DNA from 3 places in the Streptomyces sp. NPDC026672 genome. Region 2 is predicted to be linked to each of the others. Evidence: riboswitches for the same ligand, from Rfam matches in the RefSeq annotation. Region 2 holds a riboswitch; each other region holds the start of a gene.

The links. A riboswitch is a leader RNA that binds a small molecule or an ion and turns the genes downstream of it on or off. The one in region 2 is predicted to bind S-adenosylmethionine.
Region 1: it holds a riboswitch for S-adenosylmethionine, as region 2 does, so the genes downstream of both, AB0F77_RS17690 (aminotransferase class V-fold PLP-dependent enzyme) here and AB0F77_RS19985 (amino acid ABC transporter permease) in region 2, are expected to answer to the same signal.
Region 3: it holds a riboswitch for S-adenosylmethionine, as region 2 does, so the genes downstream of both, thrC (threonine synthase) here and AB0F77_RS19985 (amino acid ABC transporter permease) in region 2, are expected to answer to the same signal.

The regions. Positions count from the first base shown of each region.
Region 1 covers NZ_JBEZXS010000013.1:139,114-149,188, reverse strand. The annotation lists gene AB0F77_RS17705 (Rieske 2Fe-2S domain-containing protein) at 1-397, shown strand, start outside; gene AB0F77_RS17700 (cytochrome bc complex cytochrome b subunit) at 394-2,031, shown strand; gene trpD (anthranilate phosphoribosyltransferase) at 2,177-3,241, shown strand; SAM riboswitch class IV at 3,325-3,441, shown strand; gene AB0F77_RS17690 (aminotransferase class V-fold PLP-dependent enzyme) at 3,608-4,948, shown strand; gene AB0F77_RS17685 (Lrp/AsnC ligand binding domain-containing protein) at 4,994-5,275, opposite strand; gene AB0F77_RS17680 (rhomboid family intramembrane serine protease) at 5,272-6,015, opposite strand; gene AB0F77_RS17675 (hypothetical protein) at 6,171-6,410, shown strand; gene AB0F77_RS17670 (NYN domain-containing protein) at 6,450-7,793, shown strand; gene AB0F77_RS17665 (NlpC/P60 family protein) at 8,004-9,044, shown strand; gene AB0F77_RS17660 (NlpC/P60 family protein) at 9,284-10,075, shown strand, end outside.
Region 2 covers NZ_JBEZXS010000016.1:43,146-53,220, forward strand. The annotation lists gene AB0F77_RS19965 (NtaA/DmoA family FMN-dependent monooxygenase) at 1-1,395, opposite strand, end outside; gene AB0F77_RS19970 (LLM class flavin-dependent oxidoreductase) at 1,392-2,498, opposite strand; gene AB0F77_RS19975 (putative leader peptide) at 2,947-3,057, shown strand; gene AB0F77_RS19980 (glutathione S-transferase C-terminal domain-containing protein) at 3,188-4,051, shown strand; SAM riboswitch class IV at 4,116-4,225, shown strand; gene AB0F77_RS19985 (amino acid ABC transporter permease) at 4,548-5,528, shown strand; gene AB0F77_RS19990 (amino acid ABC transporter ATP-binding protein) at 5,525-6,322, shown strand; gene AB0F77_RS19995 (ABC transporter substrate-binding protein) at 6,398-7,426, shown strand; gene AB0F77_RS20000 (GNAT family N-acetyltransferase) at 7,513-8,343, shown strand; gene AB0F77_RS20005 (LLM class flavin-dependent oxidoreductase) at 8,340-9,431, shown strand; gene AB0F77_RS20010 (acyl-CoA dehydrogenase family protein) at 9,788-10,075, shown strand, end outside.
Region 3 covers NZ_JBEZXS010000020.1:122,525-132,599, forward strand. The annotation lists gene AB0F77_RS23645 (ROK family protein) at 1-712, opposite strand, end outside; gene AB0F77_RS23650 (extracellular solute-binding protein) at 867-2,087, shown strand; gene AB0F77_RS23655 (DUF3263 domain-containing protein) at 2,121-2,354, shown strand; gene otsB (trehalose-phosphatase) at 2,560-3,426, shown strand; gene AB0F77_RS23665 (trehalose-6-phosphate synthase) at 4,002-5,420, opposite strand; gene AB0F77_RS23670 (glucosyl-3-phosphoglycerate synthase) at 5,517-6,461, opposite strand; SAM riboswitch class I at 6,620-6,760, shown strand; gene thrC (threonine synthase) at 6,779-8,062, shown strand; gene AB0F77_RS23680 (MoaD/ThiS family protein) at 8,059-8,334, shown strand; gene AB0F77_RS23685 (cold-shock protein) at 8,764-8,967, shown strand; gene groL (chaperonin GroEL) at 9,262-10,075, shown strand, end outside.

The sequences.
Region 1 (10,075 bases), on a different contig from region 2:
CGGCTCGCTGACCTTCGTCAAGCCCGAGGGCCTGGAGGAGGCCGACGAGGAGTTCCAGACCGAGATCGCCAAGGCGGCCGTGATGATCGTCCGGCTCCAGCCGGACAACATCAAGGACAAGCGCGAACTCGAGTGGTCGCACGAGGGCATCGTGGCGTACTCGAAGATCTGCACCCACGTGGGCTGCCCGATCTCGCTGTACGAGCAGCAGACGCACCACGTGCTGTGCCCGTGCCACCAGTCCACCTTCGACCTCGCCGACGGTGCCCGAGTGATCTTCGGCCCCGCCGGTCACGCCCTGCCGCAGCTGCGCATCGGCGTGAACGACGAGGGCTACCTCGAGGCGCTCGGCGACTTCGAGGAGCCCGTCGGTCCTGCCTTCTGGGAGCGCGGATGAGCACCAACCAGAACACCGAGTCCCGCGCACGCGGGAAGGCACCGGCCGGCGAGCGCGTCGCCGACTGGGCCGACGGCCGGCTCGGGATCTACTCCCTGGCCAAGGCCAACATGCGCAAGATCTTCCCCGACCACTGGTCGTTCATGCTGGGCGAGATCTGCCTCTACAGCTTCATCATCATCATCCTCACGGGTGTGTACCTGACGCTGTTCTTCCACCCGTCGATGAACGAGGTGGAGTACCACGGCAGCTATGTCCCGCTCCAGGGACAGCTGATGTCCGAGGCGTTCAACTCGACCCTGCACATCTCCTTCGACGTGCGCGGTGGCCTGCTCATCCGGCAGATCCACCACTGGGCCGCGCTGATCTTCCTCGCCGGCATGTTCGTGCACATGATGCGCGTGTTCTTCACGGGCGCGTTCCGCAAGCCGCGTGAGATCAACTGGCTGTTCGGCTTCCTGCTGTTCGTCCTGGGCATGTTCACCGGCTTCACCGGTTACTCGCTCCCGGACGACCTGCTCTCCGGCACCGGTGTCCGCTTCATGGAGGGCGCGATCCTGTCCGTGCCGATCGTCGGCACGTACCTGTCGTTCTTCCTCTTCGGCGGCGAGTTCCCGGGCGGCGACTTCGTGGCCCGCTTCTACTCGATCCACATCCTGCTGCTGCCGGGCATCATGCTCGGCCTGGTGGTCGGCCACCTGATCCTGGTCTTCTACCACAAGCACACGCAGTTCGCGGGCCCCGGAAAGACCGAGAAGAACGTCGTCGGCATGCCCCTGCTGCCGGTCTACATGGCCAAGGCCGGAGGCTTCTTCTTCCTGGTCTTCGGTGTGATCGCGGCCATCGCGGCCGTCGCGCAGATCAACCCGATCTGGGCCATGGGCCCCTACCGTCCGGACCAGGTGTCCACCGGCGCCCAGCCCGACTGGTACATGGGCTTCTCCGAGGGCCTGATCCGCTTCATGCCGGGCTGGGAGATCAACTTCTGGGGCCACACGCTCGTCCTGGGCGTGTTCATCCCGCTGGTGATCTTCCCCCTTGTCCTGGTCGCGATCGCCGTCTACCCCTTCATCGAGTCCTGGGTCACCGGCGACAAGAGCGAGCACCACATCCTGGACCGCCCGCGCAACGCCCCGACCCGCACCGGCCTCGGTGTCGCCTGGATGACGGTGTACCTGACGCTGCTCGTCGGCGGCGGCAACGACCTGTGGGCCACGCACCTCCACCTGTCGATCAACGCGGTCACCTGGTTCGTCCGGATCTTCGTCTTCGTCGGCCCGGTCCTCGCGTTCATCGTCACCAAGCGGATCTGCCTCGGCCTCCAGCGCCGCGACCGCGACAAGGTGCTGCACGGTCGCGAGACCGGCATCATCAAGCGGCTGCCGCACGGTGAGTTCATCGAGGTCCACGAGCCGCTCAGCCAGGAGCAACTGCACACGCTCACGGCCCACCACCAGTACGAGCCGGCCGCGATCGGTCCGACGGTCGACGAGAACGGTGTCGAGCGCAAGGTGAAGGGCTCGCAGAAGCTCCGCGCCAAGCTCGGTGACGCCCTCTACGGCGAGGACAGCCAGATCCCCAAGCCGACCGTCGAGGAGTACAAGGAGATCACCAGCGGCCACGGCCACCACTGATCGTCCGCATCGCCACACCACGGCAGGGGCCCCGTCCGAACACCGGACGGGGCCCTTCGCCGTGTCCGGGCCTGGATAGGGTGGAGCCGTCAGGAACCCTGTCCCGCACCCACACGCGCGGGACGACACCACCCAGGAGCGGCTGATGAGCGCTGTGACCCCCGCTGGAGGCGACACCGCGGCGGGCCGTTCCTGGCCCGGAGTGCTGAACGCCCTGCTCGACGGCCACGACCAGAGCGCGGACGCGACCGCCTGGGCGATGGACAGCATCCTGCGCGGCGAGGCGACCGACGCGCAGATCGCCGGGTTCGTGGTGGCGCTGCGCGCCAAGGGCGAGACGGTGGAGGAGATCACCGGACTCGTCCGCACGATGTACGAGCACGCCAATGTGATCGAGGTGCCCGGCCGGACCATCGACATCGTCGGGACGGGCGGCGACGGCGCGAAGACGGTGAACATCTCCACGATGTCGTCGATCGTCGTCGCCGGCACGGGCGCCAAGGTCGTCAAGCACGGCAACCGCGCCGCGTCCTCGGCGTCGGGCTCCTCGGACGTCCTGGAGAAGCTCGGCGTCAATCTGAACCTGCCCCTGCCGCGGGTCCCCGAGGTCGCCGAAGAAGCCGGGATCACCTTCTGCTTCGCGGTGAAGTTCCACCCGGCGCTGCGCCACGTGGCCGCCGCCCGCGGCCAGTTGGGCATCCGTACGACCTTCAACGTGCTCGGTCCGCTGACCAACCCGGCGCGGGTGCGGGCCCAGGCGGTCGGGGTGGCCGACCCCCGGATGGCGCCCATAGTGGCGGGTGTCTTCGCCGAGCGCGGCAACTCGTCCCTGGTCTTCCGGGGCGACGACGGGCTCGACGAGCTGACCACCACCGCCACCTCCCGGGTGTGGGTCGTGCGCGACGGCAAGGTGAGCGAGGAGGTCTTCGACCCGCGTGACGTCGGCGTCGAGCTGGTACCCGTGGAGGCGCTGCGGGGCGCGGACGCCGCCTACAACGCCGAGGTCGCCCGGCGGCTCCTGGCCGGCGAGACGGGCCCGGTGCGCGACGCGGTGCTGCTCAACTCGGCCGCGGCCCTCGTCGCCCTCGACCCCGGCCCCGGCAGCCTCGCCGAGCAGCTGCGCGCGGGGATGGCGAAGGCCGCCGAGTCGATCGACTCCGGGGCGGCCGGGCGGACGCTGGAGCGCTGGGTGGCGGCCAGCAACGCCTGACACCGGCACGCTCGCGCGCGAGGCGCGGTCCACCATCCGGACCGCGCCTCGCGCGTCGAGATCGTGTGGCAGGATGTCCGGCAGGTCATGAGCGACAGCCATTCGGCCCCGGCCGGCTGTCCGGCAACCCTCCGTCCGTGGCGGGGTGCCCCGGGTGAGGACCAGGCCGCAGGCAGCGAGGTCTGCGGCAAGCGCGGACCCCTCGTGTTCACCAGGGGTCCTGGTCGTCGAGGGAGCCTTCCGTGAGCAAGCGAATGCGTTAGGGCCGCCGAGCCCCGCCTCCGCGCACCCCTTTTCCCCTTTCTCCGTGCTGGAGCCCTCCGCGCTCGCACGGTGCTTTCGCCTCGCCTCTCACGGGAGTCCGCCATGTCCGTCTCCACCGTTGCCGCCGACCCGTCCGTGTGCGCCCCGCTGCCCGTCCTGGGCCGGGACGTCACCGTCCCGCTCGTCACCGGCGGCGAGGTCACCTACGCCGCGCTCGACTACGCGGCCAGCGCCCCGGCCCTCCAGCGGGTCTGGGACGACGTCGCCGCGTACGCGCCGTACTACGGCAGCGTCCACCGCGGCGCCGGTCACCTCTCGCAGCTGTCCACCGACCTGTTCGAGAGCGCCCGCGCCACCGTCGCCGAGTTCCTCGGCTGCCGGCCCGCCGATCAGGTGGTCTTCACCCGCTCGACCACCGACTCGCTGAACCTGCTGGCCGCCGTGCTCCCGGACGACTGCCGGGTCTACGTCTTCGAGACCGAGCACCACGCCTCGCTGCTGCCCTGGCCGGACGCCCGGGTCACCGTCCTGGACGCCCCGCGCACCCCGGAGCAGGCCGTCAGCGCCCTGGAACGCGCCCTCGCCGCCCACGACCCGCGCACCCCCGCGCTGGTGTGCGTCACCGGCGCCTCGAACGTCACCGGCGAGCTGTGGCCCGTGCGCGAGCTGGCGTCCGCGGCCCACGCGCACGGCGCCCGGATCGTCCTCGACGCGGCCCAGCTCGCCCCGCACCACCCGGTGTCGGTCACGGACCTGGACGTCGACTGGGTCGCCTTCTCCGGGCACAAGCTGTACGCCCCGTTCGGCTCCGGCGTGCTCGCCGGACGCGCCGACTGGCTCGGGGCGGCCGAGCCCTACCTCGCGGGCGGCGGCGCCAGCCGGCGGGTCGCCCGGCGGGCGGACGGGGGAGTGGAGGTGGACTGGCACGACGGCGTCGCCCGCCACGAGGCCGGCTCCCCGAACGTCATCGGCGCCCACGCCATCGCGTCGGCCTGCAAGGCGCTCACGGAGGCCGGCTTCGACTCGCTCGTCGCCCGCGAGCGGCAGCTCATCGCCAGGGTGCGGGCGGGCCTGGCCGAGGTGCCCGGGGTGCGGATCCTGTCCCTGTTCGGGGACGACGCCCCCCGGGTCGGGGTGATCTCCTTCGTCGTGGACGGCTGGAACAGCTCCCACTTCGCCGCGGCGCTCTCCGCCGAGTACGGCATCGGCGTGCGGGACGGCCTCTTCTGCGCCCACCCCCTGCTCCGCACCCTCCTGGACACGGCCCCCCGGACCCCGGCCGAGTGCGGCGCCGACCCCCTGAACGCCGTCCGGGCCAGCTTCGGCGCCGGCACCCCCGACGAACACGTGGACCGCTTCCTGACGGCGGTCCACGAACTCGTCACCAACGGCGCCAGGTGGACGTACAGGACAGAAAACGGCCGCTGCGTCCCGGCGACGTGAGCACAGCGCGCCCCGCAGGCGACCGGGCGCCGCAACCCCGGGTTCCTAGGAATCCAGCCCGATGGCGAACGCGGCCTCCAGGTCATGCTGCGAATACGTACGGAAAGCGACATGCGTGTCCGTCGCCTCCACCCCCGGAATCCGGCTGATCCGCCCGGGAATCACATCGGCCAGATCCTCGTGCTGCCGCACCCGCACCATGGCGATCAGGTCGTACGTCCCGGTCACGGAGAACACCTCGCTCACCGACTCCAGCGAGGCGATCTGTTCCGCGATCTCGGGAATCCGGTCCACGCTGGTCTTGATGAGCACGATCGCGGTGATCACGGCTGGTTCTCTCCCTCGGGAGCCGGAGCTGGGGCGGCCTTCACTCTAGTCGCCCGCCCGAACCGTCCCCAGGCGAAGACGAAGCCCAGCGAGAAGCCCACGAGGTGGGCGAGGTAGGCGACGCTGGGCCCGGACGGCGCCCGCCCCGCGGCCAGCCACTGGAGCGCCGCCCAGATCGGCAGCACCACCCACGCGGGGAACCGCAGCGGCAGGAAGAAGAGGAACGGCAGGAGACTGGTGACGCGCGCGCCGGGGAACAGGTACAGGAACGCGCCGAGGACCGCCGAGATCGCCCCGGACGCGCCCACCAGCGACTGCTGGGAGGTGTCGTTGGCGGCCGCGTAGCCGAGCAGTGCCAGATAGCCGCAGCCGACGTAGAAGAGGGTGAACCGCACGCGGCCCATGCGCTCCTCGGTCATCGCGCCGAAGACGTAGAGGAAGAGCATGTTGCCGAGCAGATGCACCCAGCTGCCGTGCACGAACAGTGCCGTGGCCGGGGTGAGGGCCTCGCGGGCCGGTCCGTCGAAGAGGTTCGCGGGGACCACGCCCCAGCGGTGGAAGTACGCCCGCTGCGCCGCCACCAGCGCGTCGCCGGAGCCGTACGCCGGATTGAGCCCCGCCGCCGGGCCCATCACGAAGATCAGACAGCACAGGCCGATCAGGGTGTACGTCATCGGCGCCGAGGCGCCCCGGGGGCTCAGAAGGGTCCTGCCGGCCACCCTGCTCCAGTTGCTGATCATGAACACAGAGCATGACGTAACGGGATGCAGTCCTACAGACCGCCTCGCCGCCGTGGACGGACGGGCGGCGAGTACCCGCCAGGCCGTAGGGTTACGAGCCACACGCGCCGGGGAGACGGCGCGTCACGGACACTAGAAGGAAGCGAACAGCCACGATGCCGGTTCCCCTGCCGACCGCCGCGACGCGGTGGCGCTGCACCCTCTGCGGCAACCTCACGCGCTTCGACGTGACGCGCGCCTCGAAGGTCGTCGAGTACGTCCACCTCGACCTGGCCGGTGAGCCGAAGGTCGAGGAGCGCGAGGTGCTCAGTGAGACCATCGATTCGGTGCGCTGCCGTTGGTGCAACGCGGTGGACCAGGTGGAACTCGTGGACAGGCCGGGCGCCGACTCCTGAGCCAGGGAGCGGCCCCGCACAGGTGATGGGGTGTGACGGATGGTGGAGACCACAGGCGGGGGGCCGGGCGACGGCACCGCTGAGGTGCTTGACCGTCCGCTGCCGGACGGTGTGCGCCGGCGTGTCGTGCAGATCGTCTCGGACGGCTTCGGCGGCCTGACGGTCGCCGAACTGCCCGCCCAGCTGCGGCAGTACGCCCGCTTCGCCCCGAACCGCCGGGCCAAGTTCGCCGGCAACGCCATGGCCGCGGCGCTGGAGACCGACACGCTGTTCCGGCAGCGCATCGGCGAGAAGCTCAGAGAGGCCCAGCCGGAGCTGGCCGGCGCCCTCGACTCCGGCTCGCCGCCCCCGGCCGCGGATCCGCTCGACGTGGCGGCCGCGGCCTACGTGCTGCGTCCCGTCGGCTGGGTGAAGCTCGTGACCGCCGCCGGCGAGGAGGCGATGCGGGCCGACGCCGAGCGCGCCGACGAGGAGAGCCGCGCGGAGCTGGAGCGGCTGCGCGAGGAGCTGGACCGGGCCCGCGAGCAGATCCGCGGCGAGACCGAACGGCTGCGCGGGGAGCTGGAATCGGCCAAGAAGGAGACCGAGGCGCTGCACCGCAAACTGCGCGCCGCCCTCAGCGACGTCAAGCGCGGCGAGGCCGCCCTGCGCAAGGTGCAGGGCGAGATCGAGGCCGTACGGACCGAGGCGCAGGCGCAGGTCTCCACGGCGGAGAGCGAGGCCAGACGGCTCAAGTCCCGTCTGGGGGAGGCCGAGGCGGCCCTGGAGGCGACCCGGCGGGCGGCCCGCGAGGGGCGCAGCGTCGAGGACATGCGGATGCGGCTGCTGCTCGACACGATGCTCGACGCGGCCCAGGGACTGCGCCGGGAACTGGCGCTGCCGCCCGTCTCCGTGCGCCCCGCGGAGACGGTGGACGCCGTCGAGCCGGGCCGGATGACCCCGAAGGACATCGCCGCGCGGGCGCTGTCGGAACACGACCCCGCGATCCTCGACCAACTGCTCGCGCTGCCGCAGGCGCACCTGGTCGTCGACGGCTACAACGTCACCAAGACCGGCTATCCGCAGATGCCGCTGGAGAAGCAGCGGCTGCGGCTGCTGGGCCAGCTCTCGCAGCTCGCCGCGCAGACCGGTGCCGAGGTGACCTGCGTCTTCGACGGCGCCGAACTGGCCGCGCCCGTGCTGCTCGCGCCCCCGCGCGGGGTGCGGGTGCTGTTCTCCAAGCCGGGCGTGACCGCCGACGAGCTGATCCGCCAGCTGGTGCGCGCCGAGCCGCCGGGGCGGCCGGTGATCGTCGCCTCGACCGACCGCGAGGTGGCCGACGGGGTCGCGAAGGCGGGTGCCCGGCCCGTCGCCTCTGCGGTGCTTCTCAAGCGACTGTCGTGAAAGGCGAAGGTGCGCGGGTTTTGCCCGAATTGGCCCTTCCGTTGCGCCACCCCCTGTCAAGTGGGCGTCACGCCATGTGAGTTGTGGGCAAAGAATGGCTGGTGTGACGAGATTTTTCGCGTGAGGATTTGAACTGATCACAGCGAGGTCACTAGGGTCTGGCCTCGAACCTCCACACGGGTGATCACTCAAAAGAAGGAGCCCGTCTCCGTGGCGTCCCACCGTCGACCCAAGCAGCCGAGCCGCACACGCGTGACCGTGCTGACCACCGCCGCAGCCGCCGCCGTCGCGCTGAGCGCACAGGCCGCCAACGCCGCGCCCAGCGAGAAGCTGAGCAAGGACGAGGTCAAGGCAAAGGTCGACACGCTCTACGAGCAGGCGGAGCAGGCCACCGAGAAGTACAACGGGGCCAAGGAGAAGCAGGAGAAGCTCCAGAAGGAGATCTCCACCATCCAGGACAACGTGGCGCGCGGCCAGGAGGAGCTCAACGAGCTGCGCGACGGCCTGGGTTCGATGGCCACCGCCCAGTACCGCTCGGGCGGCATAGACCCGTCCGTCCAGCTCTTCCTGTCGTCCGACCCGGACGACTACCTCGACAAGGCGTCCACGCTCGACCAGTTGAGCGGCCAGCAGGTCGAGGCCCTGAAGAAGATCCAGGACAAACAGCGCGAACTCGCCCAGGAGCGGGCAGAGGCCACCGAGAAGCTCAAGGACCTCTCCACCACCCGGACCGAGCTGAACAAGAAGAAGAAGGAAGTCCAGGGCAAGCTCGCCGAGGCCCAGCGGACGCTCAACACCCTGACGGCCAAGGAGAAGGCGGCCCTCGCCGAGGAGCAGAGCCGCGCCAGCCGCTCCTCCGCCGAGCGCGTCGACCTCGGCAACGTCCCCTCCGCCTCCGGCCGGGCCGCCGCGGCCTTCTCCGCCGCCCAGGGCATGATCGGCAGGCCCTACAGCTACGGCGCCACCGGCACCGCGACCTTCGACTGCTCGGGCCTGACTTCCTGGGCCTACGCCCAGGCCGGCGTCAGCATCCCGCGCACCTCCGAGTCCCAGGCCAACATCGGCACGCGCATCTACAGCCAGAGCGACCTGCGCGTCGGCGACCTCGTCTTCTTCTTCAACGACATCCACCACGTGGGCCTGTACGCGGGCAACGGCCAGGTCCTGCACGCGCCGCGCACCGGCACCGTCGTGCGCTACGAGTCGATGAGCACCATCGGCGGCCCGTTCATGTTCGGCGTCCGCGTCTGACGACCCCCTGAAACCGGATCGCGAAGCGCCCGAACGGGCGAATCGCGGAAACCGGAACTGACTCCACGCCCCGCCGGTGACCTGCGTCAGCGGCGGGGCGTCACGTTGCGTGGCCGCCGAGGTCTTTGGCCGCCGCGTGTCCGCGCGGTTACTGTCTGGCGCGCTCCCCTCACGCCGGGCCCCCTGTCCGGCCGCCGGGAAGCGGCAACTGTCCGCCAGCGGAAGGAACGCGGCTTCCCGTGGGGTCTCATCGTCGCCTTGCACCGTCCGGGTTCGAGCGGGGCGCCGGCGCGGCAGCCCTCAGCGTGCTGTCCGCGGCGGCAGCCGCGCTCGGCGCCGTCCCGGCCACCGCCGCCCCGCACCCCGACACCCGGGCCGAGGTGGACCGCCTCTACGAGGAGGCCGAGAACGCGACCGAGGCGTACAACAAGGCGGCCGAGCACGCCGAGACCCTGCGCGAGCAGATCGGCCACGCCCAGGACCGCATCGCCCGCCGGCAGCTCACGGTCAACTCCCTGCGGGAGAAGCTCGGTTCACTGGCCGGAGCGCAGTACCGCTCGGGCGGCGTCGATCCGTCCGTGGCCCTGCTGCTGTCCGCCCGCCCCGACGACTGGCTCGACCGGGCCGCCCTGCTCGACCGCATCGGCGCCCACGAGGCGGGCGAACTGCGCGACCTGCGGTCGGCGCTGCGCGAACTCGCCCAGGAGCGCGCCGAGGCCACCGGAAAGCTGGCCGACCTGGAGGAGAGCCGCACGGCCGTCGCCGCCCACAAGCGGACCGTCGAGAAGAAGCTCGCCAAGGCCCGCCGGCTGTTCGACTCGCTGCCGTGGGCGGAGCGCGCCGCCTACGCACGGGCCTCCCGCGACGGCCGCCAGGGCCTGCCCGGCCTCGGCGCGGGCGCCCCCGACTCCCGGGCCGCCGCCGCGGTCGCCGCCGTCCGCTCCGCCCTCGGCCGGCCCTACGTCTGGGGCGCCAGCGGCCCCTCCGGCTTCGACTGCTCCGGCCTGATGCAGTGGGCGTACGGACAGGCC
Region 2 (10,075 bases):
CGCCTGCCGTCGGGGCGGTGCGGACCGGTGGGTGAGGGGTGCGCGCAGGCCGAGGTGGTCGCGGAGCGTCGTACCGGTGTAGTCGGTGCGGTAGATCCCGCGTTCCTGCAGTTCCGGGACGAGCAGGTCGACGATGTCGTCGAGACCGTCGGGGACGAGGTACGGCGTGACGTTGAAGCCGTCGACCGCGCCGTGCCGTACGAAGTGGGCGAACCTGTCGGCCAGGCCGGACGGGGTGCCGACGTGCCCGCGTTGCGGACCGAGTGCGATGACGGTCTCGCGCAGCGACCACCCGTGCGCCTCCGCCTTCGCCCGCCATTCGGCCACGACGGCGCGTGGATCGGCGGTGCGCCGGGCGCCGAAGGAGCCGTCGTTCTCGCTGACGACCGGATCCTCCTTCGGCAGCGGCCCGTCGGCGTCGCGGTCGGACAGATCGAGGCCCCACAGCAGTCCGGCGATCCCCAGGGCCGTGGCCGGGGTGACCTGTTGGAGCCGGACCCAGCGCTTCTTCTCCTGGGCCTCCTCCTCGGTGGCGCCGAGGATGATCTCGGTGCCGGGCAGGATCCGCAGATCGTCGTCGGGCCGCCCGACCGCGCGCAGTCGGCGCCGGATGTCGTCGGCGAAGGCCAGCGCGTCGTCGAAGTCGTTGCCGTGCGCGGAGAAGATGACGTCGGCGTTGCGGGCGGCGAAGTCGCGTCCCTCTCCGGAGTCACCGGCCTGGAAGATCACGGGGTGGCCTTGGGCGCTGCGCGGCAGCGTCGGAGCGAGGTCGACGTCGAACTGCGGTCCCTTGTGGCGCACTTGGCGCACGGCCCCGGGCGACGACCAGGCGGGCGCGCCGGCGGAGTCGGAGACGGCTCCGTCCTCCCAGCCGTCCCAGAGGGCGCGGGCCACGGTGAGGAACTCCTCGGCACGCCGGTAGCGGTCGGTGTGGTCGAGGTAGCCGCCGCGACGGAAGTTGGCCCCGGTCCAGGCGTTGTCCGTGGTCACCACGTTCCAGCCGGCGCGGCCCTCGGAGAGCAGGTCCAGGCCGGAGAGACGGCGGGCCCGGTCGGCCGGCTCGTTGAAGGTGGAGTTGGAGGTGGAGACCAGGCCGATGCGGCGGGTGACCGCGGCGAGCGCCGCGAGCTGGGTGATGGCGTCCGGCCGTCCGGCCACGTCGAGATCGTGGATCCTGCCGTCGACCTCGCGCAGCCGCAGTCCCTCGCCGAGGAAGAACGCGTCGAACAGGCCGCGTTCGGCAGTCCGGGCGACCCGGCGGAAGGAGGCGGGGTCGATCTGGGAGCCGCTCTCCGGGGCGGACCAGACGGTCCAGTGGTTGACGCCCTGGAAGAACACCCCGAAGTGGAGTCGGGCGTGCGGCCGGGGGACGTCGAGGGGATCGGTACGGGTCATCGGACGTCCTCCTGGCCGGCCGGGGCGGCGGTGGCGAAGCGATTGGCGGGGCGCTCCAGACCCAGGGTCGAGCGCAGGGACGTACCGGGCAGCGGACGGGCGACGAGGCGCCGTTCGGACAGTGCCGGCAGGATGAGACCGGAGAGGACGGGCAGGTCCTCGTCCAGCACCAGCGGATGCAGCCGTACGCCGTCGACGTGACGGCTCAACTCGGCGAGGAGGACGATCAGTTGGTCCGCGGAACCGATGTGCCGGAGCCTTCCCTGGTCCCTCCACGGCGCGTGGCGTTCCAGGTCGGCGACGCGTTCGGCGGCCCTGGCCCGCGGGGTGTCGAGCGCCACCTCGACCTCGGCGAAGACACGTGGGGTACCGGCGCCGATGGCGGCCGTGGCGACCGATGCGAGGTCGTGGCCCTCGACGAGGGCGACGTCGAGCTGTGCGGCGGGAACCCGGTCGGGCCGGCCCAGGACGACGAGCTGCCCCTGCGGCGGGCGCGGCACGATCGCCGGTCCCTTGACGGCGTACGTGTCGCCGGTGAAGTCGATGTAGTGCAGCCGTTCGCGGTCGAGGTAGCGGCTGGTGGCCACGGACCGGATGACCGCGTCGTCCTCCCACGAGTCCCACAGGGCGCGGGCCACCTCCACCCCGTCCCGGGACTCCCGGGCCCGCGCGTCGGCGTCGGGGACCAGGGGCCGCCCCCAGGCACGGGCCGCCTCGGGCCGCTCCTCCTCCGTCACCACCCACCCGGCGCGACCGGCGGAGATGTGGTCAAGGGACGCCAACTGGCTGGAGACGTGGAAGGGTTCGGCGTACGTCACCGGAACGACGGGAGCGATCCCGATGGTGCTCGTGGAGGCCGCGACGAAGGCGGCCCGCTCGACCGCGCCGATACGGCCCACGTGATCCGGTGCGGCGCCGGGCGGCAGCACACCGTCGTCCAGGGTGATCAGGGTGAACCCGGCGTGCTCGGCGATGGCGGCGACCCGGGCCACACGGCGAGGGGTGAGCAGTTGACCGGGGGAGTGGGCGGCGCGGCGCCAGGCCGCGGGATGGGCGCCGTCGCCGTCGATCTCGACGGCGACGTGCAGGGCGGGGCCGGACATGGGGTTCCTTCCGGGAAACACGGTGACTCGCGGCCACGGGGCCACGACGGGACGGCCGGTGGACGGCCGGCGTGGGTCAGGCGTGTACGGAAGGACAGACGGCGGAGGAGGTGCGGCAGTAGTCGACGTGCCGCCGGGTGATCAGCCGCGCACCAGTGCACGCACCCCGCGGCGACGTGCCCAGTACGTGCATCAAAGCCTCCACCCGTCAGTGACTTTCGCGTTCAACGTACGTCGACCGCCCCTGCGAATGTCAAGGTCGGCAATGCGCGCGGGCGCGTCCCACCCACTGGCGCGGGCACACCACGCGGTGCCGCAGCGCACCGGGCGACCGTGCCGAGCGGCGCGCCGTCCATCGGAGTGTCCGCGATCCGGGACGGCCCCCTTGACGCCGGTGCCGGTCGGATCGACACTCGCTGAAGGAATCCTAGTGAATAGGTAGGGAAACATGAGGCGCCTGGAGCCGGTCACTGTCCGCGTGCTCCGTTCGCCTCTTCTGACCTCCCGCCGTCACATCGATCTGCTGCGTGTCTGCAGCGCGATCAGGTCCCAGGGCTGAGCCTCGCCCGTCCCGTGCCGGCAGGACCCTTCGCCGGGGGCCCGTGTGTCCGGCGCGCGGACGGGCCCCGATCCCTCGCCCGACGTCGCTTCCGCCGCGCGTACGTCCGCGCCCGCTCCCGGGGAGAGTCATGACCGTCACACCGCTGGCCACCCACGCCTCCGACCGGCCCGCACCCGCCTTCCGGGGCAGGATCGGCAGGGACGCGCGCAGCGGCCACTACGCCGTTCCGGGCCGTTACCGCCTCCACCTCACGACCGCCTGTCCCGACGGCCTGCGCATCGCCGTCACCCACGGCCTGCTCGGCCTGGACGCCATCTGTCCGGCCACCTTCCTGCCGGCCGTCCCCGACTGTCCCGAGGGCGGCCACTCGGCCCTGCGGCCGCTGTACGAGGCCAGTGCCCACCGCTACTCCGGTCCCGCCGTCGCTCCGGTGCTCAGCGACGACTGGTCCGGACGGATCGTCAGCACCCACGCCCCGGACATCATGCGTGACCTCGACCGCCGGTTCGGCGGTGACCGTCTCTCGCTCTACCCGTGCGGCGCCGAGTCGGAGATCGAGGCGGTCGAGCGCATGTGCGCACAGGGCATCGAACAGGCCGCGCAGCGCGCCGGATCGGCCGGTGGCGACCCGGCGGAACGCGACACGGCACTGACCACGCTGTTGGAGACGCTCGGCGCCCTGGAACGCTGGCTCGAAGGACGCACGTATGTGATCCGCGACGAAATCACCGCCGCCGACGTCGAGTTGTGGGTCGCCCTGGTCCAGCTGGACACCGTGCACCGCAACCACCTCGACGCCTCCGCCGTCCAGCGCATCGCCGACCACCCGACCCTGTGGGCCTACGCCCGTCGCCTCGCCGCCCACCCCTGCTTCGGCACCCACCTCGACCTCGACGGCATCGAACGCCGTCACCACGCCCGCTGCCACGGCCTGGAGGCCGCCGGAGCAGCCGTCCAGATCCTCGACTGGGCGGCACACTCGACCCATTAGCCGTTCCACCAAGTGGACCGGCGTTGACATCCGTTCTGCCGATTGTCTTGACTACCGCCAGAACGGTCATGAGCGTCAGCGACAAGCCCTGGCTGGCTGACCGGCAACCCTCGCACCGCGGTGGGGTGCCCCAGGTGACGACCGGACCGGATGACGTTTCGGTAAGCGCGAGGCCCCCAGGGCCGGAACAGTGACGGTGACGCCATGTACGCAGCTCCCAGGACGGCCGCAGGCCGTTCCCAGGGCTGCGTACAGCCGTACCCGAACCTCCTCGTCGCCGATCGCGCCGTCGATCTGCTCCGCGTGAACAGCGCACTGTGTACCGCACCGGGCCGCGCCCGCTGTCGGGGCTGACACCTCACCGCAGCCCCCGCAGTCCCTGACGAACACCGCCCGTGCGGTGTGCCGTTGTCCTCACCGCCCCCGGTACCTCGCCGTCGTGTGCGCCCCCGCATGCCACCGCGCTTCCGGGGTTCCCACCCAGCCGGAGCCCACCATGAGCGAACCCCCTGGCGCCACCGTCACCCTCCCCGACGCGCCTGCCACCGACGAGACGTCAAAGACCCTCACCGCTCAGCGAGTTCTGCCGCTGAGACGGCCAGGACGCTGGATCGCCACCGCGGTCGTCCTGGTCCTGGTCGCCCAGTTCGTGCACGGACTGGTCTCCAACCCCTTCTACCAGTGGGGCCGCTGGAGCTACTGGTTCCTGCGCCCCACCATCCTCGACGGCCTGCTGATCACCGTCGAAGTCGCCGCCTGCAGCGCGGTGTTGGGTCTCCTCGGCGGTATCGTGCTCGCCCTGGCCCGGCTCTCGAGGAGCCCGGTGCTGCGCGCGGTCAGCTGGACCTACGTCTGGGCGCTGCGCTCCATTCCGCTCATCGTGGTGCTGATCTTCCTCTACAACTTCAGCGCCCTGTACCAGACGCTCAGCGTCGGTGTGCCCTTCGGCCCCGCCTTCTTCTCCTTCGACGAGTCCAAGCTCGCCACCGACATGGTCATCGCCGTGATCGGCCTCAGCCTCAACGAGGCGGCCTACGCGGCAGAGGTCGTCCGCGGCGGCATCCTCTCCGTCGACCAGGGCCAGCACGAGGCCGCCGCCGCACTCGGCCTTCCCAAGGGCTACCAGTTCCGGAAGATCGTCTTCCCGCAGGCACTGCGCTCGATCGTCCCGAACTACGTCAACCAGCTCATCGGCCTGGTCAAGGGCACCTCGCTGGTCTTCTACGTCTCGCTGCTCGACCTGTTCGGCTCCGTGCAGACCATGGGCTCCACCTACCCGGGCGACATCGTGCCGCTGCTGCTCGTCGCCACCGTCTGGTACCTGATCCTGACCAGCGTCGTCTCCGTCGTCCAGTTCTACGTCGAACGGCACTACGCCCGCGGTGCCACCCGCAGCCTGCCGCCGACACCGCTGCGGAGGCTCCGCACCGGTCTCACCGACCTGCGGGCCCGCATTCGCCGGGAGGCCGCCGTATGACCGCCGACACGCTCGAAGCGCTGACGGGCGTCGAAGCCGCCACCATCGAGGTCCACAACGTGCACAAATGGTACGGCACCCACCGGGTACTGGACGGCGTCGACCTGACCGTCCGGCCCGGCGAGGTCACCGTGATCCTCGGCCCCTCAGGCTCCGGCAAGTCCACGCTGCTGCGGGTGATCAACCACCTGGAGAAGCCCGACATCGGCCACGTCAGCGTCAACGGCGAACTGATCGGCGTGAGGAGACAGGGCGAGCGGCTCAAGGAGCTGAGTGAGCGGGCCATCCTCGCCCAGCGCGGGCGGATCGGCTTCGTCTTCCAGAACTTCAACCTCTTCCCGCACCTGACCGTCCTGGACAACGTGGCCGCCGCCCCGGTCGCCACCGGCAGGCTGGGCAAACCCGAAGCCCAGGGTCTCGCCCGCGACCTGCTCGGCCGGGTCGGCCTCGCCGAAAAGGCCGGCTCCTACCCCCGGCAGCTGTCCGGCGGCCAGCAGCAGCGGGTCGCCATAGCCCGCGCTCTCGCCCTGCGCCCCGGCGTCATCCTCTTCGACGAGCCCACCTCCGCCCTGGACCCGGAACTGGTCGGCGAAGTCCTCGCCGTCATCAAGGATCTGGCGACCGGCGGCACCACCCTCGTCATCGTCACCCACGAGATCGGCTTCGCCCGCGAGATCGTCGACCGGGTCGTCTTCATCGACGGCGGCAAGATCATCGAGCAGGGTCCCCCCTCCGAGGTCCTCGACAAGCCCCAGCGCGAGCGCACCAGGGACTTCCTCGGCAAGGTCCTCTGACCCGCCGCGCCCCTCGACTCCCCCCGCCCACCCTCATCACCTCCAGCGACAAGGAATGGTCGACAAGGAATGGTCATGTCCACCCACTTCACCCGACGCAGCCTGATACGCGGCATCACCGCGGCGACCGCCGTCGCCTCCCTGGCCACCGGGCTCGCCGCCTGCGGTGGCGACAGCGACGCGGCCACCTCCACCGACACCGCCGCCAAGTCCGGCGAGGTCGTCATCGGCCAGGTCTCCAACGGCGCCGCCAGACAGACCACCATCAAGGTCTCCGAGGCCAAGTCCATCAGCGCCCAACTGCCGGCCGCCCTCAGGAAGAGCGGCAAGCTGGAGATCGGCATCGGCGCCCTGCCGGCCGGATTCCCGCCGCTGGCCTACGTGGGCAGCGACCAGAAGACCCTCACCGGAGCCGAACCCGACCTCGGCCGCCTGGTCGCCACGGTCCTCGGCCTCAAGCCCGAGGTGAAGAACTCCACGTGGGAGAACCTCTTCGTCGGCATCGACAGCGGCAAGGTCGACGTGGCCTTCTCCAACGTCACCGACACCGAGGAACGCAAGAAGAAGTACGAGTTCGCCTCCTACCGACAGGACAACCTCGCCTTCACCGTGCCGAAGAAGAGCACCTGGAACTTCGACGGCGACTACGAGAACCTCGCCGGCAAGACGGTCTCCGTGAGCTCCGGCACCAACCAGGAGAAGATCCTCCTGGAGTGGAAGGCGAAGCTGGCCAAGGAGGGCAAGAAGCTCACCGTCAAGTACTTCCAGGACAACAACAGCGTCTACCTGGCCCTCTCCAGCGGCAAGATCGACGCCTACTTCGGCCCCAACCCGGGCATCGCCTACCACAACCGCCAGGTCGCGAACACACCCAACGCCACCCGCACCGCCGGCACCTACTCGGGCGCCGGCGCGAGCCTGCAGGGACTGATCGCGGCCACCGCGAAGAAGGACAGCGGCCTGGCCAAGCCGCTTGCCGACGCCATCAACCACCTGATCGAGAACGGCCAGTACGCCGAGTGGCTCAAGACCTACGACCTCTCCAACGAGGCCGTCACCAAGTCCGAGATCAACCCGCCCGGCCTGCCGCTCGACAACTCCTGACCCATCGGCGCCGGGACTCCACCACCGCACCACAGTGGGGTCCCCGCGCCGGACACCCCGAGCCGCACCCCGGAGACCGCCACACCATGTCCGTCACCGACCTCGACGCCAGCTCCTCGTACATCCTGGACAACCCCGCCTGGGCCGCGCTCACCGGCCCCCATGCCCACTTCGCCGAACGCGTCGGCCACGCAGCCCGCTACCACCAGGACGTGGCCCCCTTCCACGCCGTCTCCGACGGGAACGACCCGCGCGCCTGGGCCGACCTGGCCACGCTCGTCGGCCAGGGCGGCACCGCCTCGGTGCGGGGCGTGACCGAGGCACCGGAGGGATGGGAGGTCGTGCGCACCGGCCAGGGCGTCCAACTCGTGGACACCGGACTGCGCGCGGAGCCCGACCCCGAAGCCGTACGGCTCGGCCCCGACGACGTGCCCGAGATCCTCGGCCTGATCGCCCGCACCGAGCCGGGCCCCTATCTGCCGCGCACCGTGGAGATGGGCACCTACCTCGGCATCCGCCACCGCGGCCGGCTGATCGCCCTGGCCGGTGAACGGCTGCACCCGCCCGGCTGGACGGAGATCAGCGCCGTGTGCACCGACCCCGGCCACCGCGGCCGGGGCCTGGCCACCCGTCTGGTCCGCGCGGTCGCCGCCGGCATCAAGGAGCGCGGCGAACACCCCTTCCTGCACGCCGCGGCCACGAACACGAACGCGATCCGGCTGTACGAGTCGATCGGCTTCACCCTGCGCAGCCGTACGGCCTTCTCCCTCGTCCGGTCCACCTGGAACCCAGGAAGGCGCTCGTCCATGGCCTCATCTTCGCCCGCTTCCCCCGCACCCCTGCCCAAGGCGCTCGCCCCCCACACGCCGGGCGCCCACCCCGACGACCCGCGGGGCGACGAGCGGGCCGCGTCATGAAATTCCTCGCCATCACACTCGTCGTGCACCGCCCGGACCCCTTCACCGGGATACAGAAATCGACCCACGACCGCTTCCGCGAGGTACTCGACAACGCCCTGTTGGCCGAGGAACTGGGCTTCGACGGCTTCGGCGTGGGGGAGCGGCACGAGCGGCCGTTCATCTCCTCCTCACCGACCGTCGTCCTCAGCCACGTGGCCGCCCTCACGAAGCGGATCCGTCTGTTCACGGCCGTCACGACACTCAGCCTCCTGGACCCGGTCCGGGCGTACGAGGACTACGCCACCCTCGACCATCTGTCCGACGGGCGCCTCGACCTGATCATCGGCAAGGGCAACGGCGCCGCCCAGCGCGACCTGTTCCACGTCACCCCCGAGGACCAGTGGGACCGCAACGCCGAGAGCTACGACGTCTTCCGGAAGATCTGGCGCCAGGACAAGGTCACCGCCGACACCCGTTTCCGTCCCCCACTGACCGATGCCGAGGTGTGGCCGCGGCCGTACCAGAGGCCGATCCGGGTCTGGCACGGCAGCGCCACCAGCAAGGAGTCGGTCGACCTGGCCGCCCGCCACGGCGATCCACTGTTCTCGGCGAACGTCACCAATCCTATCGAGCCGTATGCCGAGTTGATCCGCCACTACCGCGAACGCTGGGAACACCACGGCCATGACCCGGCGCGGATCACCGTCGGGGCCGGCACCGCGGGCATCTGCGTCGCCCCCACCTCGCAGGAGGCACTGGCCGAGTACCGGCCCGTCTTCGAGTCCAACCTGGCCCTCTTCAAGAAGGCCGACCTGCCGGTCGTCTTCGAGACCCTGGAGGACTTCGCCGAACGCAGCTCCGCTCTGATCGGCAGCCCGCAGCAGGTCATCGACAAGGTGCACCGCTACCACGAACAGTTCGGGCACACCGTGCTCCACCTGCACGCCGACGCGAGCGGGCTGACGGAGTCCCGGCACCGTGCCTCCCTCGAACTGTTCCAGTCCGAGGTCGCCCCCGTGCTGCGCCGAGAGATCCCGGACCCGCCGTTCGTGTGGGGACCCGTCCTTCCGGCGTCACCGCTCACCCAGGACTCGGCCCATGCCTGACATCCCCCTCGGCGTCCTCGACCCGGTCCCGATCCCACCCCGCAGTTCATCGGCTCGCCAGGCCGGGTGACCGACCATGGCGTCGACGAGGCAACTCCTTCCAGCCGAGCCGACGTTCAGGAGCGCCCCGCCGACCGTGCACCAACAACCCTAGTTTTCCTATCGAATTACTAGGAAAGCGTTGACGGCGGGCGAAGAGGAGAGTCAGGATGATGAATCCGACGCGTCACCGTGCACCGCCGACTCCCACGCCGCCGCACCCTGTACCGCGTCACCCTCGGGCCCCTGAAGGAAGACGCCATGACCACAGCGCCGCGCTGCGGCGACTGCCGCGGTCGCACGAAGCGGGTGCGGACATGACGGTGACGGCGGACGAGACGACCGACGCGGGAACCGGACAGGTCGACTGGCTGCGCGTATCCCGTGAGATCGCGGACGACCTGGCCACGGACGCGGCCGAGCGCGAGCAGGCCGGGAAGACACCGCTGGACGAGGTCGATCGGCTGCGCGAGTCGGGGCTGCTGGCACTGCTGGCGCCGGCCGAGCACGGTGGGGGGAACGCCGACTGGCGCACCGCCTACGCCGTCGTCCGGACCGTCGCCGCGGCCGACGGCGCCGTCGGCCATCTGCTGGGCAGTCACTAC
Region 3 (10,075 bases), on a different contig from region 2:
TCACCAGTCCGTCGGCGAGCGCGTCCACGGCCTCCTGCCACACCCGGACGGCGTTCGGGTCGCCGGACACGACGGCCTTCGCGCAGTCCGCGGCGTCCGCGTCCTGCTGCCCGCCGGCCGCGGCCCACGCCTCGCTGACGGCGGCGGCGGACGCGTACCGCTCCAGACAGCCCCGCTGCCCGCACGGACAGGCGGCGCCGCCGGGCCGTACGACGATGTGGCCGATCTCGCCCGCGAAGCCGTGCGCGCCCGCCTCTACCCGGCCGTCGGAGCCGATCGCGCCCGCGATGCCGGTGCCCAGCGCCACGAACAGGAAGCGGTCCGCGCCCCGGCCCGCGCCGATCCGGCCCTCGGCGAGGCCGCCGGTGCGCACGTCGTGCCCGAGCGCCACCGGCACCCCGAGCCGCCCGGCGATCAGCGCGCGCAGGGGGACGTCACGCCAGCCGAGGTTGGCCGAGTAGACGGCGGTGCCGTGCGCCTCGTCGACGATGCCGGGGACGGCGACGCCGACGGCGGAGGCGGGCGCCCCGAACACGGCGGCGCCGTGGGCGCTCAGCTCGGCGGCGAAGTCGACGATGTCCCGGACCACGGCGTCGGGCCCGCGCTCGCGCCCCGTCGCCCGGCGTCCCTGGTGGAGCAGTGTGCCGCCGGAGTCGATGAGGGCGGCCTTCATCCCGGTGCCGCCCACGTCGAGGGCGATGACATGTCTCACGGGGAACAGTGTGGACCTCCGACCCGCAAGAGGTCTAGTCCACTTCCGTGGTGTAGACCTTTACGAGTCCAAATGTCGAACAAGAGTCAGGACAGGAGCTGCGACTGTGGGGCGGCACAAGGCAGGTATCACCGCGATCGTGTCGGCGCTGGGGATGACGGCGGTCCTCGGCGGCTGCGGAACCACGGGGTCCTCCGACGTCACACTCAGACTCGTCGCGGCCGACTACGGCGACTCGCCCGCCAACAGCTCCCGCAAGTACTGGGACGAACTGGTCCGGGCGTACGAGAAGGAGCACCCCGGCGTCCGGATCGACGTCGGCGTCTACTCCTGGAACGACGTTGACCGCAAGGTCAGGGAGATGGTCGACGCCGGGAAGGCCCCCGACCTCGCCCAGATCGGCGCCTACGCCGACTACGCCGCGGAGGGCAGGCTCTACGAGGCGTCCGACCTGCTCTCCATACCCGTGCAGGCCGACCTCCTCTCCCAGCTCGCCGAGGCCGGCCAGGTCAACCACGTCCAGTACGGCATCCCCTTCGCCGCCTCCACGCGCGTCCTCTTCTACAACAAGACCCTCTTCGCCAAGGCCGGCATCACCCCGCCCACCACCTGGGACGAACTCGAGTCCGACGCTGAGGCCCTCAAGGCGGACGGCGTCACCTACCCCTACGCGCTGCCCCTCGGCCCCGAGGAGGCGCAGGCCGAGACCATGCAGTGGCTGCTCAGCGGGGGCGACGGCTACACCGACACCATCGGCACCTACACCATCGACTCCGCGCAGAACGTCCAGACGTTCACCTGGCTCAAGAACGAGCTCGTCGGCAAGGGCCTCACCGGGCCGGTCGCGCCGGGCGAACTCAACCGGGCCGACGCCTTCGGCGCCTTCGCGGACGGGCGGGTCGGCATGCTCAACGGGCATCCCACGCTGATGCGGCAGGCCGCCGCGAAGGGCGTGAAGTTCGGCATGGTGCCCATGCCCGGCCGCACCGGCGGGGCCAAGGCGTCCATGGGCGTCGCCGACTGGATGATGGCCTTCCGGAAGAACGGCCACGCCGAGCAGATCGGCGACTTCCTCGACTTCGTGTACAGCGAGCGGAACGTGCTCGACTTCTCCCGCGAGTACGGGCTGCTGCCGGTCACCGCGTCCGCCTCCGACGCCATGGGCCAGGATGCCGGAGACAAGGACCTGCACGCCTTCCTCGACCAGCTCACCACCGCCCAGCTGTACCCGGTCGGCAAGACGTCCTGGGCCGCGGTCAGCGCCGAGATCAAGAAGTCCGTCGGGCAGGCGGTCGCCCCCGGCGGCAGCCCCGCGAGCGTGCTCAGCCGCATCCAGGCCACGGCCACCACGGCGGACAGCGCCGCGGCCGGCTGAGCCGCTGTCGGTGCCCGGCGCTACGGTTCGGGGATGGAACCGGACGAGCTGGGCCCGCGCGAACGGGCCGTCCTCGCGCTGGAGCGCCGCGGCTTCGCGGGCCCCGGCGCGAAGGAGCGCGCCATACGCGAGGAGCTGGGCCTGGCGCCCGTGCGCTACTACCAGCTCCTGAACGCCCTCCTCGACGACGTCCGTGCCCTGGCCCACGACCCCGTCACCGTCAACCGCCTCCGCCGCCTCAGGGACTCTCACAGAAACCAGCGCTGACGGGGCCCTCCGGGGGTTCGCGGGACGGTCAGGTCCCGGCCGGGGGCCGGCCGTGCCGCGAGGGCGTGCGCCGGTCGCGCCGCGTCGGGGACCTGGAACGCCGAGGGGCGGAACCCCGGGGTGCGGGCGGTCGGGAGGGGGAGCGGTGGGGCGGCTCGTCGGGTCGGGGGGCTTGGCGGGGGGTGTGCGTGGATAGGGTCGGGGCATGGGTATGCGTGTGAGCGACTCGGACGAGACCGCGGGACCGTTGCCGACCCCCGTCACCCCGGCCGGGCGGGAAGGGCTCGCTGCGCTGCTCGACCGGCCCCGCACCGCGGTGGTCGGCCTCGACTTCGACGGCACGCTCGCCCCCATCGTCGCCGACCCCGAACAGGCCCGCGCCCACCCGGACGCCGTGCCCGCCCTCGCCGCCCTCGCCCCGAAGGTGGCCTCCGTCGCGGTGGTCACCGGCCGCCCCGCGGGCGTGGCCGTCCGCCACGGCGGCTTCGCCGACGTCCCCGGCCTGGAACACCTCGTCGTTCTCGGCCACTACGGCGCGGAACGCTGGAACGCCGCCACCGGTACGCTCACCGCGCCCCCGCCGCACCCCGGCATCGCCGCCGTCCGCGCCGAACTGCCCGGCCTCCTCGATCGGATCGGCGCCTGGCGCGGCACCTGGATCGAGGAGAAGGGACGGGCCGTCGCCGTCCACACCCGCCGCGCCGAGGACCCGCAGGCCGCGTTCGAGGCCCTGCGCGCGCCCCTCACCGAGCTCGCCACCCGGCACGGCCTGATCGTCGAACCCGGCCGCATGGTCCTCGAACTGCGCCCGCCGGGCATGGACAAGGGCGTCGCCCTGCTGGACCACGTCCGCGAGACCGGCGCCGGCGCGGTGCTCTACGCCGGCGACGACCTCGGCGACCTCCCCGCCTTCGCGGCGATCGACAAACTCCGCTCCGACGGCGTCCCCGGCCTGCTGGTGTGCAGCGGCAGCACGGAGGTCACCGAACTGGCGGAACGCGCCGACCTGGTCGTGGCCGGCCCGGAGGGCGTCGTGGCCCTGCTACGGGCCCTGGCCACGAGACTGGACTGACCCCCGGCTCGATCACCGCACCGAGCCTCCGGCAGATCCCTGTCCCGGGCTTCCGGCCGATCGCCGTTCCGGGCCTCTGGCCGATCGCTGTTCCGGGCCCCCGGCCGATCCTCGCGCCGGGCTTCCGGCCGACCTCCGTTCCGGGTTTCCCGTCGATCTCCGCACCGGACCTTCGGCCGATCCTCGCGCCGGGCTTCTGGCCGATCACCGCGCCGGGCCTCTGGCCGATCGCCGCGCCGGGCTTCCGGCCGATCGCCGCGCCGGGTTTCCCGTCGATCTCCGCACCGGACCTTCGGCCGATCTCCGCACCGGGCCTCTGGCCGATCGCTGTTCCGGGCTTCCGGCCGATCGCCGCACCGGCCCCCGGCCGATCTCCGTTTCGGGTTTCCCGTCGATCTCCGCACCGGACCTTCGGCCGATCCTCGCGCCGGGCCTCTGGCCGATCGCTGTTCCGGGCCTCCGGTCGACCTCCGCACCGGGCCTCCGGCCGATCTCCGTTTCGGGTCTCCCGTCGATTGTCGGACCGGTCCCCGGCCGGTCTTCGTGCCGGGGCTTCCCGGTCCGGCGTTCCGTGGTCAGGCGTCCAGTGCCCGCAGCTGGTCCAGGAACCACTGGGTCGGGGGCAGGGCGGTGGCCGCGGCGGCGAGACGCTTCGTGCGTTCCGCCCGCTCACCGGAGGGCATCGTCAGCGCCCGCTGCAACGCCTCCGCCGTCCCCACCACGTCGTACGGGTTCACCGTGATCGCGTCCTCGCCCAGCTCCTCGTACGCCCCCGCCTCCCGGGACAGCACCAGCGCGCACCCCTCGTCGGAGACGACCGGCACCTCCTTGGCGACCAGGTTCATCCCGTCCCGGATCGGGTTCACCAGCGCCACGTCGGCCAGCCGGTACGCCGCCAGCGACCGGGCGAAGTCGTCCTCCAGGTTCAGCAGCACCGGCGTCCAGCCGGGCGTCCCGTAACGCGAGTTGATCTCCTCCGACAGCCGCCGCACCTGCGCCGTGTACTCCCGGTACACCGCGAGGTCCTGCCGGGACGGATAGGCGAACGCGACGTGCACGACCCGCTCGCGCCACTCGGGCCGCTCCTCCAGGAGCTGCCGGTAGGCCAGCAGCCCGCGCACGATGTTCTTCGACAGCTCGGTCCGGTCCACCCGTACGACGGCGCGCCGCGCGCTCCCGTCCGGCCCCGTGCCGATCTCCTCCCGCAGCGTAGCCATCCGCTCGTCGACGTCCGCCCGGTGCGAGCGCTCCCGCAGGAACTCCGCGTCCGCGCCCAGGCCGTGCACCCCGATCCGGGTGCCCGCGGGGATGCCGGGCCCGAGGACGTCGTGGCAGCAGGCCGTGAACGCGTCCGCCCAGCGGCGCGTCAGGAACGCCGCCCGGTCCGCGCCGAGGATCCCGCCGAGCAGCTCGGCCGCGATGTCGTCGGGCAGCAGCCGGAAGTAGTCCGGCGGCGCCCACGGGGTGTGCGAGAAGTGCCCGATGCGCAGATCGGGCCGCAGTTGCCGCAGCATCCGCGGCGCCAGCGCCAGGTGGTAGTCCTGGATCAGCACGGCCGCGCCCTCGGCGGCCTCCTCGGCCAGCGCCTGGGCGAACGCCCGGTTGTAGGCCCGGTACGACTCCCACCGGCGCCGGAACTCCGCGTCGAAGACGGGCTCCAGCGGTGTCTGGTAGAGCATGTGGTGGACGAACCACAGCACCGAGTTCGCGATCCCGTTGTACGCGTCCCCGTACACGTCCGCCGGGATGTCCAGCATCCGCACGCCCGGCTCGCCGACCCCCCGCCGTACCGCCTCGCGGTCGCCGTCGCCGAGCGCGGCGCACACCCACAGCGAGTCCGCGTCCGAGCCGATCGCGGACAGCCCGGACACCAGTCCGCCGCCGCCGCGCCGGGCGTGCAGCGAGCCGCCCGCGTCGTCGGGCCGGACCTCGTACGAGACCGGGCCGCGGTTGGAAGCCACCAGCACCTGTGCAGCACCCTGCGTCGAAGCCATAAGCCTCAACCTAGCCCGGCCCGTAAACGCTCAAACGTACGGTCCACCCCACGTGGGCGCTGTATACGGCCGTTCTCGCGAGGCCGCCGCCCGCGGTCAGGCGACCCGGCGCGCCGCGTACTCCGCGATCTCCGTCATCGGCGGCCGCTCCTCGGTGTCCACCGAGTAGGTGCGCGGCTCGAACCCGTCCTCGCCGCGCTCGAACTGGGTCAGCGACGGGCGGACCAGATGGCCGCGGGCCAGCCGCAGCTGCGCGGTGCGGTAGATCGCGGCGGCCATCCTGCCCAGCGCCTGCCCGTCCTGGTGCCGGTGCTTGCGCACGCCGACGTCGACCTGCGCGAGGGCGTCCAGACCCACCAGGTGCAGGGCGTCGACCAGCATGCCCAGCTCCACGCCGTAGCCGACGGGGAACGGCAGCTGTTCGAGCAGCGAGCGACGGGCGGCGTACTCCCCGCCGAGCGGCTGCACGAAGCCCGCCAGCCGCGGCCAGTGCATGTTCAGCAGCGGGCGGGCCATCAGCTCGGTGACCCGGCCGCCCTGCCCCGAGGCCCCGCCGAGCGGCCGGTCGTACATCGCCTTGACCAGGTCCACCCCGGGGTCGGTGAGCAGCGGGCCCACGATCCCGGAGACGAAGTCGGAGGAGAACTCGCGCAGGTCGGCGTCGACGAAACAGACGATGTCCCCGCTCGTGACCAGCAGCGAGCGCCACAGCACCTCGCCCTTGCCGGGCACGGCGGGCATCCGCGGCAGGATCGCGTCCCGGTGGACGACCCGGGCGCCCGCGGCGGCGGCCACCTCCGCGGTGCGGTCGGTGGAGCCCGAGTCGACGACCACGATCTCGTCGACGAGCGGGACCTGTTGCACGAGGTCGTGACGGATGATCGCGACGATGTCGCCGACCGTCTCCTCCTCGTTGAGGGCGGGCAGGACCACGGAGACCGTGTGTCCCGTGCGCTGTTTCGCGGCCACGATCCGGTGGAGCGGGCGATCGGTCACCGACCAGGAGCGGGTGGCCAGCCAGCGCTCGACTTCTTCCAGCACAGTCAGCGGCTCCTCACTGTCGTGATCACACCAGGTGACCGTGTGATCCATCTCGCGGTTCGGACGACTATCTCAACTGTCCTGGCCTTCGGTTACAGTCTTGAACAACGCCGGTGACCATCGCATGTCGGGGGTCGAGGGCGTCCACAACCGCATACAGCTCATCCAGAGGGGCAGAGGGACACGGCCCGATGAAGCCCCGGCAACCCTCCAGCCGGTTCTCGTTCTCCGCGAGGCTCCCGGCTAGGGAAGGTGCCAAATCCGTCTCACGACGAGATGCGTCGTGAGGAAGATGAGGAGAAAGGGCCTCGCCTCACATGGCTGCGCAGACTGTTGCCACCACTTCGGACCCCACGGTCGACCTCGGTCCCGCCACCGCCCTGAGCTGCCGCGAATGCGGCCACCGCGTGCCCCTCGGCCCCGTGTTCGCCTGTGAGGAGTGTTTCGGCCCGCTGGAGATCGCCTACGACTTCTCGGCGTACGACACCGAGGACCTGCGCAAGACGATCGAGTCGGGCCCCGCGAACATCTGGCGCTACGCACCGCTGCTGCCCGTCCCCGCCGACGTGGCCGGCAAGCCCAACATCAACCCCGGCTGGACCCAGCTCGTCAGGGCCGACAACCTCGCCCGTGAACTCGGCGTCACCGGCGGCCTGTTCGTCAAGGACGACTCCGGCAACCCGACGCACTCCTTCAAGGACCGGGTCGTCGCCCAGGCCCTGGAGGCCGCCCGCGCCTTCGGCTTCACCACCCTGTCCTGCTCCTCCACCGGCAACCTCGCCGGTGCCGTCGGCGCCGCCGCCGCCCGCGCCGGCCTCCGCTCCTGCGTGTTCATCCCGCACGACCTGGAGCAGGCCAAGGTCGTCATGGCCGCGGTCTACGGCGGCGACCTCGTCGGCATCGAGGGCACCTACGACGACGTGAACCGGTTCTGCTCCGAGCTGATCGGCGACCCGGTCGGCGAGGGCTGGGGCTTCGTCAACGTCAACCTGCGGCCGTACTACGCGGAGGGCTCCAAGACCCTGGCGTACGAGATCTGCGAGCAGCTCGGCTGGCGGCTGCCCGACCAGATCGTGGTCCCGATCGCCTCCGGCTCCCAGCTCACGAAGATCGACAAGGGGCTCCGGGAGCTGATCGCGCTCGGCCTGGTCGAGGACCGGCCGTACAAGATCTTCGGCGCGCAGGCCGAGGGCTGCTCGCCGGTGTCGACGGCGTTCAAGGCGGGGCACGACGTGGTCCGGCCGCAGAAGCCGAACACGATCGCCAAGTCCCTCGCCATCGGCAACCCGGCCGACGGGCCGTACGTCCTCGACATCGCGCGCCGCACCGGTGGCGCCGTGGAGGACGTGACGGACGAACAGGTCGTCGACGCCATCCAGCTGCTGGCGCGCACGGAGGGCATCTTCGCGGAGACCGCCGGCGGGGTGACGGTCGGTGTGACGAGGAAGCTGATCGAGTCCGGCGCCCTCGACCCCACCCTGACGACCGTCGTGCTCAACACGGGCGACGGCCTGAAGACCCTCGACGCGGTGGCCGGCACCGGCCTGACCGCGACCATCCGTCCGACCCTGGACTCCTTCCGAGAGGCTGGCCTCGCATGAGCGTGACCGTTCGCATCCCCACCATCCTGCGCACCTACACGGGCGGGCAGGCCGAGGTCGACGCCGAGGGGGGCAACCTCGGCGAGGTCATCGCCGACCTCGACCGGAACCACACGGGCATCGCCGCCCGCGTCCTGGACGACCAGGGCAAGCTGCGCCGCTTCGTCAACGTGTACGTGAACGACGATGACGTCCGCTTCGAGCAGGGGCTGGAGACCGCCACGCCGGACGGCGCGGGCGTGTCGATCATCCCGGCCGTCGCCGGCGGCTGATCATTACCTTCGGTAATCCCGGTTACCGACCGTTCGTTGAATTGCCCCCTCCGTGAGAGAAGCGGAGGGGGCAATTCAGTGGGGTTGAACGCGGTAGAGTTGGGGAACGCGCTCCCCGACTTCGGGTCGGGAGCCCCGGATTCTTTGTGCGCGCCCGGCAAGAAGCAGCCAAAGTACCTGGGCCTTTTGTGGCTTACACCCCCTTTGTGTGGCCCGACTTGACCAGAATTCAGATGAATTCTTGGTAGATTCCGGACCGCGCCCGTCCAGATTTCTCGTCCGATTGACCTGTTGCAGACGGCAGTTGGGCAGATACATTCAGCCGCGGTCGACGCGTTCCGGCGCACGCCCCCAACCTTGGGGGGTGAGGTCTGACCCGGGTCCGCGAAGTGTGGATCTGTGCAAGGGCCAGTAATAGGGGAGTTAGGCATGGCTCAGGGCACCGTCAAGTGGTTCAACGCGGAGAAGGGGTACGGCTTCATCGCGGTCGACGGTGGTGCGGACGTCTTCGTCCACTACAGCGCGATTCAGATGGACGGCTACCGCACCCTGGAAGAGGGTCAGCGGGTCGAGTTCGAGATCTCGCAGGGCCAGAAGGGCCCGCAGGCCGACATGGTTCGCGTCACCGCCTGAACGTCTTACCACGAAGGGCCCGCGCCTCCCGGGGTGCGGGCCCTTCGTGCTGCCCGCCCCGGGGCGGCCCGACGCCCCGCGCTCCCCGCCGATCCCGGGAGGCGCTTGCACTCGACCATGCCGAGTGCTAATCATTGGCGTTAGCACTCTGAAGGTGAGAGTGACAATGAAGGACCGGGTCGGTGAGGCCCGCAGGCCGGGTGGGGCAAGGAACCACGAGGCCGGCGAGCCGTCCGTCGCGGGCGCGGGCGCGGTCCGAAGGAATCACCCCCAGTCCTGGAGGGACCACTTCACATGGCCAAGATCATCGCGTTCGACGAGGAGGCGCGGCGCGGCCTCGAGCGCGGCATGAACCAGCTCGCGGACGCCGTCAAGGTGACCCTCGGCCCCAAGGGCCGGAACGTCGTCCTCGAGAAGAAGTGGGGCGCCCCCACGATCACCAACGACGGTGTCTCCATCGCCAAGGAGATCGAGCTCGAGGACCCGTACGAGAAGATCGGCGCCGAGCTGGTCAAGGAAGTCGCCAAGAAGACGGACGACGTCGCCGGTGACGGTACGACCACGGCGACCGTCCTCGCTCAGGCCCTGGTCAAGGAGGGTCTGCGCAACGTAGCCGCCGGCGCCAACCCGATGGCCCTCAAGCGGGGCATCGAGAAGGCCGTCGAGGCCGTCTCCGCCGCCCTGCTGGAGCAGGCCAAGGACGTCGAGACCAAGGAGCAGATCGCCTCCACGGCCTCCATCTCCGCCGCCGACACCCAGATCGGCGAGCTCATCGCCGAGGCCATGGACAAGGTCGGCAAGGAAGGCGTCATCACCGTCGAGGAGTCGCAGACCTTCGGTCTGGAGCTCGAGCTCACCGAGGGCATGCGCTTCGACAAGGGCTACATCTCGGCGTACTTCGCCACCGACATGGAGCGTATGGAGGCGTCCCTCGACGACCCGTACATCCTGATCGCCAACTCCAAGATCGGCTCCGTCAAGGACCTGCTCCCGCTCCTGGAGAAGGTCATGCAGTCGGGCAAGCCGCTGCTGATCATCGCCGAGGACGTCGAGGGCGAGGCCCTGTCGACCCTGGTCGTCAACAAGATCCGCGGCACCTTCAAGTCCG